Regions from separate parts of the Citrifermentans bremense genome, predicted to be linked through region 1. Evidence: riboswitches for the same ligand, from Rfam matches in the RefSeq annotation. Region 1 holds a riboswitch; the other holds the start of a gene.

Evidence for each region. Region 1 has a riboswitch for S-adenosylmethionine ahead of metX (homoserine O-acetyltransferase MetX). Riboswitches for the same ligand answer to the same signal wherever they lie in the genome.
Region 2: it holds a riboswitch for S-adenosylmethionine, as region 1 does, so the genes downstream of both, GEOBRER4_RS10505 (trans-sulfuration enzyme family protein) here and metX (homoserine O-acetyltransferase MetX) in region 1, are expected to answer to the same signal.

Annotation. Positions count from the first base shown of each region.
Region 1 covers NZ_AP023213.1:404,827-412,715, forward strand. Annotated here, with positions in the region: gene GEOBRER4_RS01665 (polysaccharide deacetylase family protein) at 1-665, shown strand, start outside; gene GEOBRER4_RS01670 (endonuclease/exonuclease/phosphatase family protein) at 741-1,772, shown strand; gene GEOBRER4_RS01675 (acetate kinase) at 1,886-3,115, shown strand; gene metX (homoserine O-acetyltransferase MetX) at 3,112-4,215, opposite strand; SAM riboswitch class I at 4,316-4,417, opposite strand; gene GEOBRER4_RS01685 (hypothetical protein) at 4,493-4,663, opposite strand; gene GEOBRER4_RS01690 (NAD(P)-dependent oxidoreductase) at 4,660-5,523, opposite strand; gene pabB (aminodeoxychorismate synthase component I) at 5,558-7,279, opposite strand; gene GEOBRER4_RS01700 (TIGR02757 family protein) at 7,276-7,889, opposite strand, start outside.
Region 2 covers NZ_AP023213.1:2,384,099-2,391,987, forward strand. Annotated here, with positions in the region: gene GEOBRER4_RS10495 (AMP-binding protein) at 1-1,743, opposite strand, end outside; gene GEOBRER4_RS10500 (MucR family transcriptional regulator) at 1,972-2,484, opposite strand; SAM riboswitch class I at 2,899-3,003, shown strand; gene GEOBRER4_RS10505 (trans-sulfuration enzyme family protein) at 3,076-4,224, shown strand; gene GEOBRER4_RS10510 (trans-sulfuration enzyme family protein) at 4,221-5,354, shown strand; gene GEOBRER4_RS10515 (molecular chaperone DnaJ) at 5,564-6,889, opposite strand; gene GEOBRER4_RS10520 (SGNH/GDSL hydrolase family protein) at 7,282-7,889, shown strand, end outside.

The DNA of each region.
Region 1 (7,889 bases):
AGCAGGAGATGGGGTTTCGCTCCTCGTTCAACTTCGTGGCCCACGACTACAACGTCCCCCCGGAGCTGCGCAGGAAACTGGTGGAACAGGGGTTCGAGGTGGGCGTGCACGGCCTGGAGCACAACCGGAAGCTCTACGAGTCGCCGGCCACCTTTGCCAAGCATGCAGCCTTGATCAACGGCTACCTGAAGGAGTGGGGCGCGGTCGGTTTCCGCTCGCCTTGCGTCTATCACAACTTCGAATGGCTGCACCAGCTCGACATAGCCTATGAGGCGTCCGCGTTCGACACCGATCCCTTCGAGCCGCAGTCCGACGGCTTGAGGACCATCTTCCCGGTGCACCAGACCGCGGTCCCGGGGCGGGAGTACGTGGTGCTTCCCTATACCCTGCCGCAGGATTTCACCATGTTCATCCTGTTCCGGGAAAAGGGGATCGACATCTGGAAGGAGAAGCTGCGCTGGATCGCCGAGCATGGCGGGATGGCACTCTTGATCACCCACCCCGATTACATGAGCTTCAACGGCTGCCGGCAGTTCGACGAGTATCCCTGCGAGCTCTACCGCGAGCTTTTGGAGCACATCCGGACCGAGTACCAAGGCGAGTACTGCCATTTTCTCCCCTATGAAATCGCATCTTTTTGGACCGAGCGCGTCGCCTTCCGGTAACCCCGGAGGCGGCGCTTTTGAGCCGACGCCGGCGTTCGGCAGGGGCGGCCTCTTTCTCCCCCCTGGAGGCGGCGCATGAAGCCGGTTCTGTGGCTGAACCTCATCTATGCGGCCGTCATCGCCGCGATCTCCCTCTCCTATCGGACAGGCGCCGACCGTTTCTGGCTCGGCGCCTTGAACCTGTACCTCCCCCAGGTGATGTGGGCTGTGCCCGGCATCATCCTCGTGGCGGCTACCTGGAAGACGGAGCGGACCTGGGTTTGGCTCCCGCTTTGCTTACTTTTGTGGGTGATCGGTCCCGTGATGGGGTACAACATCCCGCCGAACCGGGGGCAGGGTGAAGCATCGGGCGTTCCCATAAGGGTGATGACCTGGAACATCAAGTACGGAAAGCACGATCTCATGCCGCTGGTGGAGGAGATGGAGCGGAGCCGGCCGGACATCGTGCTCTTCCAGGACGCGGTGCGCGCCGGGGGGGGGCCTTTGGCCGGGTATTTCAGGGATTGGCACCTGCGCAGCCAGGGGCAGTACCTGGTCGCCAGCAGGTACCCGCTCACGGCGGCAGAGGTTCACGAGCTACCCTATTCGGGGCGCGGGAAGGAGTACTTCCTGCGCTGCAAGGTGCGCGTGGGCTCCTCGGAGGTATCTGTCTACGACGTCCATTTCAAGACCCCCCGCCGCAGCCTCAACGCGTTCCGTAAAGCCAAGCACGGCCCCTGGTACCTCCCCAAGGCCATCCAGAGGTTCGAGGACAACGTGTCGCTTCGGCTAGCCCAGGCCATGACCGTCGCGGGATACCTTGCGCGCGAGACGGGGCCGGTGCTGGTGGCGGGGGATATGAACTCCCCGGATCCTTCCCTTGTCTGCCGCACGCTCCGGGAGGCCGGACTCACCGATGCCTTCGCCGCGGCCGGGACGGGCTACGGCTACACCTACGGCCATTTCCTGCTGAGAAACAGGATCCCCTGGCTGCGCCTTTCCTGGATGCGCATCGACCACATCATGACCAACTCCTGGCTTACCGCTTCCCGCTGCTGGGTCGGGACCGGCAGGGCCTCGGACCACCGACCGGTAGTCGCCGATTTTTTCCTGAAGGATTCCCCCTAATTGCCGCTGTGATCCCCCAGTTGTAATTGCACTTTTCCACCGAGCGTGCTAGTTATGGTCGGTCATAACCAAGCGACGGGCCCCCTATGGGCGCCCGGACTGGAGTCTGTAGCATGCTCATCCTCACCCTCAACTGCCGGACCTTCTCCCTGCAGTACCAACTCTTCGACTGGGGACGAAACCTGACCCTGGCCAGCGGAAACGTGGAGCGGGTCGTCATCGGGGACACCTTCCTCACCCACAAGGTCCCCGGCAAGGCGCCCCGGCACCTGGACCGCGACTGCGCCGACCATACGCAAGCGCTGCAATTCGTGCTGGACACGCTGACCGACGCGAAGGACGGGGTGCTGCCGGAAGCGGCGAGCATCAGCGCCATCGGGCACCGCGTGGTGCATGGGGGAGAGAGGTTCACCAAGTCAGTCCTCATCGACGACGACGTGGTCGCGGCCATCAAGGAAACCGCGAACCTCGCCCCGCTGCACAACACCCCGAACCTGGCCGGCATCCGCGCCGCAAAGGACCTGCTCCCCAACCTGCCGCAGGTTGCCATCTTCGACACCGCCTTCCACCAGACCATGCCGGAAAAGGCTTACATCTACCCCCTTCCCTACGACTGGTACAAGCAGCACGGCATCAGGCGCTACGGTTTCCACGGCCAGTCCCACTTGCATGCCGCCAGAAGGGGAGCCGCCTTGGCCGGCGTCCCACTGGAGCGCTGCAACCTAGTGACGGTGCACACCGGCAACGGCGTGTCGCTCTGCGCGCTGAAAAACGGGGTCTCGGTCGACACCAGCATGGGCCTCACCCCGCTGGAAGGGGTGATGATGGGGACCCGCTGCGGGGACATAGACGCGGGTATCATACCGTTCATGATGAACGAGGCCGGGATATCGGCGGCGGAAATGGATCTCTTCCTGAACCAGAAGAGCGGGCTGGCGGGGATCGTCGGGCGCCGGGTGAGCCGCAGGACGGTGGTGGACGAGGCGGTGGTGGGGGACCCCCGCTGCCAGCTGGCGCTCGACATGGAGTCCTACCGCCTGCGCAAGTACATAGGCGCCTACATAGCCGTGATCGGTAGGCCCGACGCCATCGTCTTCACCTACGGCGAGGGGTGGGAGGACTGGCCGGTCCGGGGGATGGCGCTCAAGGGGATGGAGCAGTTCGGGATCGAGGTGGACCTGAAGCGGGACGAGGAGGCCCTGCGGGGCGAGCGGGAGATGCTGATCAGCGCCGACAGCTCGAAGATCAAGGTGTTCGCCCTTCCCAGCGGCGAGGAGATGATGCTCAACGAGGACGTGGCCGCCATCATGGGGTGGCCGGCGCGCGAGGCTGGTGCCGCCTAGATCTCGACCCGGTCCAGGAACGACTCGACCAGCGGGGTGAAGGTCTGGTGCTCCAAAAGGAAGGCGTCGTGTCCGTAGGCCGAGGTGATCAGGTGGTACTCCACCGGTTTCTTGAGCTTTTTAAGTGACTCGACCATCTCCTCGGTCTGGGCCGGCGGGTAGAGCCAGTCCGAGGTGAAGGCGAAGAACTGTATGGGCGCTTTTACCGGCGCGAACGCCTCCTCCAGCGACTCGCACCCGGATGCCACGTCGTAGAGGTCGAGTGCTTTGGCGAGGTAGAGGAAGGAGTTGGCGTCGAAGCGGTCCACGAAGTTGTAGCCGTTGTAGGTTAGGTAGCGCTCCACCTCGAACTGTCCGAAGAAGTCGAACTGGCCGTCGCGGGCGGAGAAGCGGCGGTCGAACTTGGCCGTCATCGACTCGTCCGAGAGGAAGGTGATGTGCCCGATGCCGCGGGCCAGGGCGAGCCCGTCCTTGGGATTCTTCCGGTATTCCCCTTTTTTCCAGTTAGGGTCGTTGAAGATGGCCCAGCGCGCCACCGCGTTCAACGAGATTGCCTGCGCCGAGGGGCGCGGCGTCGTGGCGAGCACCACGGCCGAGGCGACGCGCTCGGGAAACTGCGTGGTCCACTCCAGGGCCTGCATCCCCCCCATGCTCCCCCCCAGCACGCAGAAAAGCTTCTCTATTCCCAACCGGTCCATGAGCAAGGCCTGGGCCTTAACCATGTCGCGCACCGTGATCACCGGGAAGGCGAGGTTGTAGCGTTTGCCGGTCTTCGGGTTGATGGAGGTGGGGCCGGTGGAGCCGAAACAGGAGCCGATCACGTTGGAGCAGATCACGAAATAGCGGTCGGTGTCCAAAAGGCAGCCGGGCCCGACGATGTCGTCCCACCACCCCGCCCGCTTCTCGTCCTCGCTGTAGCGCCCGGCCAGATGCGCGCTACCGGTCCAGGCGTGGGTCACGAGGATCGCGTTGGAGCGCGACGCGTTCAGGGTGCCGTAGGTCTCGTAGGCTATGTCAATCGGACCCAGGATACGCCCGCTTTCCAGGCGCAGCTCGGTATCGAAGGTGGCGATCTGTTCTGTCACTATGCCGTAGGACATGTTTCTCTCTTCATTGGTGCCCGCGCGCTGCGGGTATTAAAAAAGCCCCGTCTCGGTATGAGAGAAGGGGCTTTTGTGGTGATGGAGCTAAAGCGCGCCTTTCTCATCTTCGCCTTTCGGCAGGATTTAGCACCTGTCGCCCATTTCTGGGCCGGTTGCTGTGGCTTCGCAGGGCCTTTCCCTCCACCACTCTAGATAAGCAGGTCTTTTATATGAAATTGTCGCTGCAGGATAAGGGAGCCGTTTACTTTTGTCAACGGCAAACTTATCCCTTGGTTTACAGGTCGTTGCGGTATTTCACCAGCAGGTAAAAGCAGATGACCCCTGCCACAAGCATCAGCGCGTCGCGCCCCCAGGGTATCGGTTTGCCGAGCCCGGAGTAGATCAGGGGATCGAGAAAGGCGCTGGTGATGAGCGTCACCGCGGCCAGGGAGAGCAGCTTTTTCATGAAGCGATCGCCTTGAAGACGGCGCTGAAGTCGTTATCCGACAGCCCCTGGGCCCGCGCCATCTTGAAGCTCTCGTTGGCGGCGGAGGCGGAAAAGAGCGGCTGCCCCAGCTGGTCCCCTAGCGCCACGGCGAGGCGCATGTCTTTTTGCATGTGCTTGAGCGGGAACGCGGTGGCAAAGTTTCCCTGTCCGATCTGCGCCCCCTTCAGCTTGAACATCGGGTTCGCCATGGCGCCGGCGTCGATGACGTCGAGGAGGTCGCTCCCCTCGAGCCCCGCCTTGTCCGCAAGGGCCAGCCCCTCGCAGAAGATGGTCATCATACCTCCCATGACCATGTTGACGATCAGCTTCATCTGCGCGCCGCGCCCGAGCTCGCCCAAATAAAGGCTTTTCTTCCCCATCTTTTCGAAGAGCGGGAGCGCCTGGTCGAAGAGTTCACGGTCGCCGGCGGCGAGGATTATCAGGGTGCCGTCCTCGGCCGGCTTCTTGCTCCCCGAAACGGGAGCTTCAAGGAACCTCCCCCCCTTGCCGGTGACGGCCGCGCCGATATCCTTGGCCGTCGCGGCGTCCACCGTGGACATGTCAACGTACCCCCTGCCGGCGCCGATCCCTTCCAGGGCGCCTTGAGGTCCGAAGCAGACCGCATGCGCCGCCGCGGGGTCGGCCAGCATGGCGATGGTGACGCTGCAGGAGGCGGTGACCTCGGCGGGGGTGGCGGCGACCGTTGCCCCGAGCGCCGCGAGCTCCGCGCACTTCTCCTGCGACCGGTTCCAGACCGTCACCTTGAACCCGGCCTTGAGCAGGTTCTTGGCCATCGCGCTTCCCATGATCCCCAATCCTAAAAATCCGTATTGTTCCATGTTCCTCTCCTTGGATAAATAGATTTATCGCCTGCTATTTCTTCGATGCCAGCGCCACCCGGCGCCACTTTCGCACCGAGTTTATCAGAAAGAGCGCCTCCGCACCCTCCAGGTCAGCCCGGGTCAGCACCCGCTCCTCGATCTTGCCCTGTGCGATCAGCTCCTCCCTGAAGGTCCCAGGCAAGAGCCCGCTCGCCATAGGAGGCGTCAGGTAGCGACCTTCGATGCGCGCCACGAGGTTGCTGTTGGCCCCTTCGGTGACTTCGCCCCGCTCGTTCTCGAAGATCACCTCGTCCAGTTCCGGCTGTGCCGCCAACTCGTCACGATAGCGGTCCCGCAGGGTGGTCTTGTGGTAGAGCAACGTGTCATCCGAGTCGACACGGGCGCTGGCGAAGCCTACGTTCGCTTCGGCCGCGACGGCCTCTATCGGCGCCGCCTCGCAGGCGATGCGCCCGTCACTAGAAAGGAGCAGGCGCACCTTGTAGCTCCCCCCGGCGGCGAGCCCCGCGGCGGTTTCTTCCAAGGCCCGACGGGCCGCGTCCGGTTGCAGCGCGAAGGAGAAGTGCGCGGCGGAGCGCGCCAGCCTTTCCAGGTGCCGCTCCAGCAGAAAGTACTCGCCGTCGTAAAGAAGCGATTCGATCAGCTGGAATTCCGGGACGAGCTCGCGGGCAAAACGCGCCTTGGAGAGGCTCTCGCGGTATTCCTCCCCGGCGCAGGAATCGTAGGTGATGCCGCTGCCGACCCCGATCTCCCCCTCGCCGCTCGCGAGGTCCAGGACGGCGGTGCGGATGGCGACGCTGAACTTGGCCTCGCCTCCCGGGGAGAGATAGCCGATGCAACCGGTGTATAGGCCGCGCGGCTCCTCCTCCAGTTGCGCGATGATCTCCATGCTCCTTTTCTTGGGTGCGCCGGTCACGGAGCCGCAGGGGAAAAGGGCTCGGAGGAGTTCCAGCGTCCCCACCCCTTCCCGCAGCCTCCCCTCGATGGTGGAGGTCATCTGGTGCACGGTGGGGTGGCTCTCCACGTCGAAGAGGGAGGCGACCCGCACCGAGCCGGTTTCCGACACCATCCCCAGGTCGTTTCGCAGCAGGTCAACGATCATCAGGTTTTCGGCCAGTTCCTTGGGGCTTTCCTTCAGCCCCCTCATCCGGACTCGGTCCTCGTCCGGCCACCTCCCCCTTGGGGCGGTCCCCTTCATCGGGCGGGTGGTGATAACGCCGTCGGACAGGGAGAAGAAAAGCTCGGGGGAGGCGGAGAGGATGCGGAAATTCCCGGTCTCGATGTAGCAGCCGTAAGGGGTCGGCTGGCTGCGGCTAAGCTCTGAAAAGAAGGAGCGGGGGCACCCTCGGAAGGAGAAGCGCTGGCGCAGGGTGAAGTTGACCTGGTAGCAGTCCCCGGCGGCAATCAGCTCCCTGATGGTCCGCACCCCCCGGTCGAACGCCTCCGCGTCCAGCGTTTGGCGCCAGTCGCCGCAGTGGAAAGGGCTTGACTGGGACGGAAGGGGGGTCCGGGAGCGGTTTCGGTAGAGCCCGAACCAAAGTAGCGGCAGCTTCCCCGGCGCACGGGTGGCGAGGTCGCCGTTAAGGGCGCCGGCGGCCTCGTAACTGATAAATCCCGCCGCGTGCAGACCCGAGGCGACCTGCCGTTCCAGGGACATAAGCGCCGGGACGACCTCTTCCGGCGTGGCGGCGCAGACCTCGCCCGCGGGCGCGCAGAAACTCCATCCATGCAGGTACGCGGGGGAAGCCGCGGTCAAGGCGATCCGACCGGGCAGAGCCCGGCGATGGGGCAGGCGAGGCACTTTGACTGGTCCTTGCCGTCGCATCCCTCGGAGATGCCCAGGTGGCAGATGGAGAAGTCGTATTTCACCGGGTCCGCCGGGTCGAGCTTACGCAGTGCGGCGGTGATCTCGCGCGCCATGCGCCAGTCCGCCTGCTTGCGGGAGGTGAAGCCGAGGAGCCTGCAGATGCGCTGGATGTGGGCGTCGACGGGGATAACCAGCTGGTCCGGCGTGATCCCCTTCCAGATCCCGAGGTCGATGCCGTCGGCCGGCCGCACCATCCATCTCAGGTACATGCAGAGCCTCTTGCAGGCGCTCCCCGAGGCGGGGGAGGGGAAGAAGAAGGGGAAATAGGAGTCGCCGGGGGGTGAGGCGGCGCCGAAGACGGGCGTCAGGTCGAGTGACTTCACAGCCTCGCTGTACCCGGTGAGGGTCTCGGTCAGGTCCTCGCGCCCCTGCCCGTGGAACCTGAGCATCCACCCCTCGACGGAGCCCTCCTGCTCCAGCATGGTGCGGCAGGCGAAAAGGAGCGCGCAGAGGTCGCGGGCGTCGTTGAAGCGGTGCTTGAACCCGGCGAATAGGCGAA
Region 2 (7,889 bases), 2.0 Mb from region 1:
GATCTGGGAATCCTCGATGTCCATCCGGTATTCCTGCTCCAGGTAGTTGACCAGTTCCAAGCGCCCTATCGAGGTGAGGCCTAGGTCGGCCACGAGGAACGACTCTTCCTTTATCTCGGCAGCTGCAGTTCCGGTCACCTTGGCCAGGAGATTTATGAGGTGATCCTTCCCCGGCCCGGATGCGTCGGTGGCTGCCCCCTTTTTCACGTGCTCCTTCACCTGGAATTTCTTGACCTTGAGCGTCGTGGTCTTCGGGAACTCCGGTTCGTCCCAGAGCGTGTAGCCGGTTATCTGGTGCATGGCGTCCAGCTGGGCGTTCGCCCGCGAGAGGATCTCCTCTGGCCTTGGTGCCTGCTCGTCCAGCAGCAGTACCGCGTGCACCTCCTCGCCCGCCCCCCGGTCCAGCCCGATGACGCAGGACTCCTTAACCCCTGTCACCTTGTTGAGCACAGCCTCCAGTTCGTCCGGGTAGACGTTCACGCCGCCGCCGGTGACGATGAGCTCCTTCTCGCGCCCCTTGATGCTGAGCCAGCCGTCCGGAGCTATCTCCCCCAGGTCCCCGGTCTTGAACCACCCCTCGGCGTTGAACGCGCCCCGGGTCGCCTCCTCGTTTTGGTAGTAGCCCGGAAAGACGTTGTCGCCGCGCACCACCACCTCTTTTCCGTCAAGCCTCAGCTCCACTCCGGGAAGCGGCGGCCCCACCGAACCCGCCACCTGCCGCTCCACTGTGTTGACGCAGAGAACGGGGGAGCACTCGGTAAGGCCGTACCCTTCGAGGACGGTGAACCCCATGGAGTCCCAGAAGCGGAAGACGTCGGGGTCGAGCGGCGCGCCGCCTGATACGAAGACGGTGAAGTTTTTGCCGAACTTTCGCTGCACCGGGAAGAAGAGCTTGGCCCGCTGCGGCTTGGAGAGACCCTGCGCGACCCCGGTGAGCGAGGCGAAGACCTTGCCCAGACCCTTTTCCGCCAGCTCGCGCTCGATCGTGCTCTTCAAAAGCTGCATCAGGCGCGGCACGGACATGATGACGTAGATGTCCTCCTCGCTCAAAGCCTCCATGATGGCCGAGGGCTTCAAGGTGCGGGGGTAGACCACGGCGGCCCCCTGGTAAAGCGGCGTGAAGAAGCCTCCCATCTGCTCGAACATGTGCGACAGCGGCAATAGCGACAGGAAGGTGAACTCCGGTGTGATGATCGGGACCTGCTCGTTGATCTGCTTGATGTTCGCGACCAGGTTCTTGTGGGTGAGGATCACACCCTTCGGGTTGCCGGTGGTGCCGGAGGTATAGATGAGCTGCGCCATGTCGTCCGGGGCGGGAGCGGCGGTGTCCGCAATCGGCTCAACCCCCTCCAGGAGGTACTGCAGGTCCTCGAGCAAGAGGCTCGGACCCTCGTCGATCCTCTCCGGCTTGAACCGGCTCTGCAGCACGATGCGGGCCTGGGTCAACTGGCGGATCGAGTCGGCCCGCCCGCGCTCCGACATGAAATCCACCGGAACCGCCACGGCGCCGCGCATGATGATCCCCCAGTAGGCGACCGCCCACCAGGAAGAGTTCGGCCCCCAGAGGAGCACCCGGTCTCCTGGGGCGACGCCCTGCCGGGCCAGAAGCGATGCCATCCTGAGGGAGAGGTCGTACAGTTCGCGATAGGAAACCGGCAGGCGCCTGACGCCGGTCCGGTTGACCAGGGCGACTTTGTCGCCGCGCTTGGCGAAGCTATGGAATAAATCAACCAGTGTCTGCATGGGATGCTCCCTATATCGATATTCGACCGGTCACTGGGGACACTATCTTGTGGAAGCAGCAATGGACAAGGCAGGCAAAATACTCCGTGACGCTCTCAAATCCTCGCTGTTCACGATGCAGCATTGTCACATGATCGGGGAGCTTTGGCAACCGGTTGCCCGTGGATGCTGAAAATAAAAAAACCGCCCCTTTTGAGGACGGCTTTTCTTATTGGTGGACCTGTATGATCAGGCTGTCTTGGCCTTGGCGCCGGCTTCCTTGGGAGGCTTAGGGGCCTTGGCTGGTTTTGCCGGCTTGACCGGAGCGGTCTTCTTCGCCTCGATGTTGGCCATGCGCACCCCGCGCGCCTTGGCAAGGTTGTCTGCCAGCCCGCGGTCCAGCGCCATCTTTCGCCTGGCGTCGGAATAGTTCTTCGCGGCGAGCGGCTGTTTCCCGGGTATTGAGAACTGTTTCTTGTACTCGCCCGGTTTCATGCCGTGCGCGGTGTTCAAGTGCCTTGCCAGGGTCTTGAAACCGCCCTTGCCGCAGAGCATGCAAACTACCTCGCCCTTCCTGAAGGCCTCTTTTACCGTCAAAGATGTCTTCGTTTCCTCTGATCCCTCTAAAGGCTCACCTGCTTCAAGGTTCTTGAGAGCAGTGTGAACTTTGCCGATCTCGAATATAAGCTGATCTGAGGTCATCGGAGTGCTTGACGCATGCGACGCTACAATCTGAGCTGCGATCTCTACCAAGGTTGCCATTGATTGTCCCTCCATAGAACATTATCTGCCTTGCCATAGTATTGGCAGGTAATTCCGCTTTGTCAATGAGGGTATTTGCTAAAAGTATCATTCATTGTCAATAGGAGTGGGTTTTATGTCAATGATTGGCTGGCTGAAGTCTCGAATGCGGCCTCAGGATTAAGTGTAAGAGACGAGGTACAGTCACGACGACTGCAAAACCTCAGAGCTAAAGTTGCCGGCTTAGCACCCGAATATATGAACAAGGCTGCTGCCTCCCATACCCTACTTGGTAACGGCAACTCCGGCAGCGGACATCAGCAAAAAAACCTATCCAACCCGTCAAGTTTACCGTTGACAGAAGTGCAGCGATTCAGTATTAATATGAACATTAAAAAGGAGCGGACGCTCCTGGACAAACAACTCAATAGCACTAACTTATCACGAGCGACCGAGGGACTGGCCCCATGACGTCGCGGCAACCTCCCGCAAGGGAAGGTGCCAAATCCAGCGGAGCGGCGACGCTCCGGAAGATAAGGAAGCGCGGACCTACTATAGAAAAGTCCCCTTCCGACCCCGGAAGGGGACTTTTTCCTATTGGAGGCAGAAAAAATGAAAATCGCGACCGAAGCAGCACAGATAGGCCTGCAGCGCGACACCCGCACCGGTGCGGTGACCGTCCCCATCTACCAGACCGCCACTTTCCGCCATCCAGGACTGGGACAGAGCACCGGCTACGACTACAGCAGATCCGGAAATCCGACCCGCCAGGCACTGGAGGAAGGGCTTGCCGCCCTGGAGGGGGGCTGCCGCGGCTTCGCCTACGCCTCCGGGATGGCCGCCATCACGAGCCTCATGTTCCTCTTCAAGCAGGGGGACCACCTTATCGTCACCGAGGACCTCTACGGCGGGAGCTACCGGCTTTTCGAGAAGCTGTTCCAGCAGTTCGGGCTCAGTTTCAGCTACGTCGACACGAGCGACGTTGAGCTGGTGCGCCAGGCCGTGAGGCCCAACACCAAGGCGCTCTTCGTCGAGTCCCTCACCAACCCGCTTTTGAAGGTGGCCGATGTGGAGCAACTGGCGGCCCTCTGCAAAGAGCGCGAGATGCTCTGCATCGTTGACAACACCTTCCTGACTCCGTACCTTTTGCGCTGTCTCGATCTGGGCGCCGACATCACCGTGTATTCCGGGAGCAAATACCTGGCCGGCCACAACGACACCGTCTGCGGACTGGTGGCGGTGAAGGACCCGGTGCTGGCCGAGCAGGTCTACTTCCATCAAAACGGCGCCGGCGCAGTCTTGGGGCCCCAGGATTCCTGGCTCACTGTGAGGGGAATCAAGACGCTCACCATCCGCCTGGACCGGCAACAGGAAAATGCGCTCGCCATAGCGCAGTGGCTGAGCCTCCACCCCCAGGTCGCCAAGGTGCACTACCCCGGCCTCCCCGACCACCCCGGCCATGAACTGATGAAAAGCCGCGGCAAAGGCTTCGGCGCCATGATCGCCTTCGAGGTGACCGAGCCGCACCTGGTCAATACGCTGTTGATGAAGACCCGCCTGATCTCCTTCGCCGAGAGCCTCGGCGGCGTCGAGAGCCTGATCACCTTCCCCGCGGTGCAGACCCACGCGGACATCGAGCCGGAGACGCTGAAGCGGCTCGGCATCAACCATTCACTGCTCCGCCTCTCGGTGGGGATCGAAGACAAGGACGACCTGGTCGCCGACCTGGCGCAGGCGTTCGCAGGAGGAGAACCGGAATGAAATTCGCGACCGAACTGATACACGGCACAGCCCCGATAGACCCGGAGCACGGCTCCCTGAGCCACCCTATCTACCTCAGCTCCACCTTCGCCCAGGACTCGATGGAGCACTTCGGAAAGTACGACTACTCCCGCTCGGGGAACCCGACCCGCGAGGCGCTGGAAGAGGCTGTGGCCGGGCTTGAGAAAGGGGCCGTGGGGCTTGCCTTCGCCTCCGGGATGGCCGCCATCTCCTCCACCCTGCTCATCTTCGCGCCGGGGGATCACCTGGTGGTCTGCGAGGACGTCTACGGCGGGACCTTCCGCGCCCTCACCACGGTGCTGAAAAATTGGGGCCTCAACGCCACTTTCGTCGACGCGACCGACACGGCAGCCATCGCTGCCGCGATCAGGCCAGAGACCAAGGCGCTCTATCTGGAGACCCCCTCCAACCCGCTGATCAAGATCACCGATCTCAAGGGTGCCGCGGCGCTCGCCAAGGAGAAGGGGATCCTCACCATCGTCGACAACACCTTTATGACGCCTTACCTGCAACGCCCGCTGGAGCTTGGGTGCGACATCGTGCTCCACAGCGGCACCAAGTTCCTGAACGGCCACTCCGACGTTCTCTGCGGCTTCGCCGTCGCCAAGGACCCGGCGGTCGGGCAGAGGATCCGTTTCATCCAGAACGCGTTCGGCGCAGTTCTCGGGCCGCAGGACTGCTGGCTGGTTTTACGTGGATTGAAGACCCTGAAGGTACGCATGGAAGAGCACCAGGCGAGCGCGAAGCTTATCGTCTCCTGGCTCAAGGAGCAAAAGGAAGTGGCGAAGATCTACTACCCCGGCCTTCCCGAGCACCCGGGGTACGAGATCCACAACGCGCAGTCCTCAGGCCCCGGTGCTGTCCTCTCCTTCGAACTATCGAGCTACGAGGTGACCAGGAAACTCCTGGAAGGGGTGAAGCTCTCCGCGTTCGCCGTGAGCCTGGGAGGGGTGGAAAGCATCCTCTCCTACCCCGCCAAGATGTCGCATGCCGCCATGCCCCCCGCCGAGCGCGAGGCAAGGGGGATCAAGGACACGCTGGTGCGTCTGTCGGTAGGCCTGGAGGATCCCGAGGACCTGATCGCCGACATGGAACGCTCTCTTAGATAAAAACCTGAAGCCGAAAGGCGGAACGCAGAGGTCCCAAAGGTCCATGGAGGTCACGGAGGTTTTGTAAGGGAACAAGCAGAACAAAGCTGTAACATGTTGGTTTTGTTCTAGTCTTTCCTCTGTGATCCTCTGTGGTGAGTGTCTTTCAGCATAAAAAAAGCCCGGGATCCCGGGCTTTTACTTTTTGTTCGCGTTATGTAGTTACCGCTTCACCTTTTCCACTTGAAGCTCACGGTCTTCACACCGGGTATCGCTTTCTGGAATACGGCCAGCCCCTCGTCGGTGATGCTGTTGCCGCTGCTGGTGAGCCCTTTGAGCCCCTGCAGCCCCTGCAGATACACCAGGCCCCGGTCGGAGATGGCGGTCTGGTACAAGTAGATCCTTTTCAAGTTGGTGAGGGATGAGATAGAGAGAAGGGCCGCGTCGGTCAACCCCTGGCCGCAGAGGTAGAGCTCCTCAAGCCCGCTCAGGTGCACGATGTTGTCGAGGTCCGAGTCGGTCACCTCGTACAGGAAGAGCGCCTGCAGGTCGTCCGCTTTCAACTGCTGCAAAAGCTTCAGGCTCGGCCCCGCTTCGTCCTTCACGTCCAGCCGCACCGCCTGGTCGACGTACACTTCCACCCTTCCCGCCGCAGGTCCAGCCTTCTTCCACTGGCTGAAGTCCGCCGAGGCAAGATCCCGGAAGTACAACGTTCCGCAAGAAAGTCCGTCGGGGAACTGGATGCTTCTTCTCACCCTGGTTCGCCCCGCCTCCTCACGCGCCTTTTCGCTTCTCAAGGCAACCAGCCTGCGCTGAGCCCGTGCGACGTTCATCTCAGCCGCCGCGATCATCTCGGCGAACAGGTCGCTCCCCTCCGCCAGGCTCTGGTCGACCCGCAGCTTGAAGCGGCAGACGTAGCTCGTCCTCAGGTTTTCCACCTGGGCGCTCAGATCGCGCACAGCCTGGGCCTCGACCGCTATCTCCCGCTTCACCCGCGCCAGCTCCGTCTTCACGTCGGGTGCCTCAGGCTGCCGCTCGGGGTGATGCCTTCTCCAGCTGCGCAGGATCTCCCTCAGGGCACGCGAATCCTCGTCCGCATACGCCTGGTTCGCCTTCAGCATCAATTCATGTCTCAGGCTACGGTTCCCGTCCCCCGCAAGGTCCGGGTGGATAGCCTTGGCGACTTCCCGGTAGAGCGCCTTGATGTCCTCTTCTTCCGCCTTCCAGACGCGGCCGCGAGATCCGGCACCGGCACCAGGCTTGAACGACTTGCCGTGGCCGTAGGTTTCCCGGTCCAGGTACTCCTCCTGGATCTCCGGATCGCTTACTGCACCTCCGCCGTTGAGACGAGCTATCTCCGCCTCCAGGCGCTCAAGCTCGGCCATGCGCAGCCCGAGGGTCGCCTGGTAGTTCTTCTCGAAACCGGCGATCTCCTCGCGCAGTTGCTGCAGTTCGGCCGATAGCTCCGCGTGCCGCGCACGCAGCGACGCAAGCTCGGCCTTCTTTTGCTCGAGTTCGATCTCTTCCGGTAGTTTTCCCTGAAAACAAGCCGTCATAGCGACCACACTATCAGCGATAATTTAACAGCATCAACTTATTTTCGCACACTAACACGCCGGAGGCTTCTATACAAAAGGATTTTCACCGGCTGAAGTGGAAACGACAGAAAATAGGTGCGAGGAGTTGCGGCAATGGGCGTCATCCATAAGGAAGACAGCAAGCCGTTGCAATAGACGAGAAGAAGTGGCGCCTTCGATACAGCATCGCTGGAAAGCTATGCCTAAAAAAGAATAAACATTGGAAAAACTCCCACCGCAGAGTCCTTGAAATGACGACCAAAAGCCATAAAGTTAACCTCGTTGCACCTGCGGAAAGGAGGGGTGGTAAGAGTCGCAGGCATATGGTCTGTAATTGCTTTTCACAGGTAGTCACTCTCAAGGAGGATTCTATGACAGAAGTTCTTTCCAAGAGGCAGGCGATCCTTGGCCTTCTGCTAGCCCTAATCATTGCGCTGCCGGGATGGGCGGCAGCACAGACATCTTTCGACCAGATCGTCGTCTTCGGTGACAGTCTTTCCGACCCGGGCAACGCCTTCATCTTTCAAGGAGCAGCGAACGTTCCACCCTATGACGCCCTCGACCCTTTCCTTGTCCCCACCATGTCCTACGCCAGAGGGGGGCATCATTTCAGCAACGGTCGCACCTGGGTGGAACAACTGGCACGACAGTTCGCGCTATCGAAAAACACGCGCCCGGCCTTCGCCGAACTAGGCCTCGATGCGACCAATTACGCGATCGGCGGAGCCAGGGCGCACGACAATGAGGAAGAAACGCTAGCCCCAACCTTCGAGGAGGTGGCAACCCTCTCCTACGAGGTCACCGCTTTCCTCCAGGTCTTCGGCTGGAACGCCCCGAAAAATGCGCTCTACGTGGTGGAATTCGGCAGCAACGACATCAGGGACGCGCTGGAGGCACAGGATCCCTCCATCGTCGAGAAGGCGGTGGCTTCGGTCCACAGGAACATCGTGTCGCTCATTGAAGCGGGCGCTGTCAAATT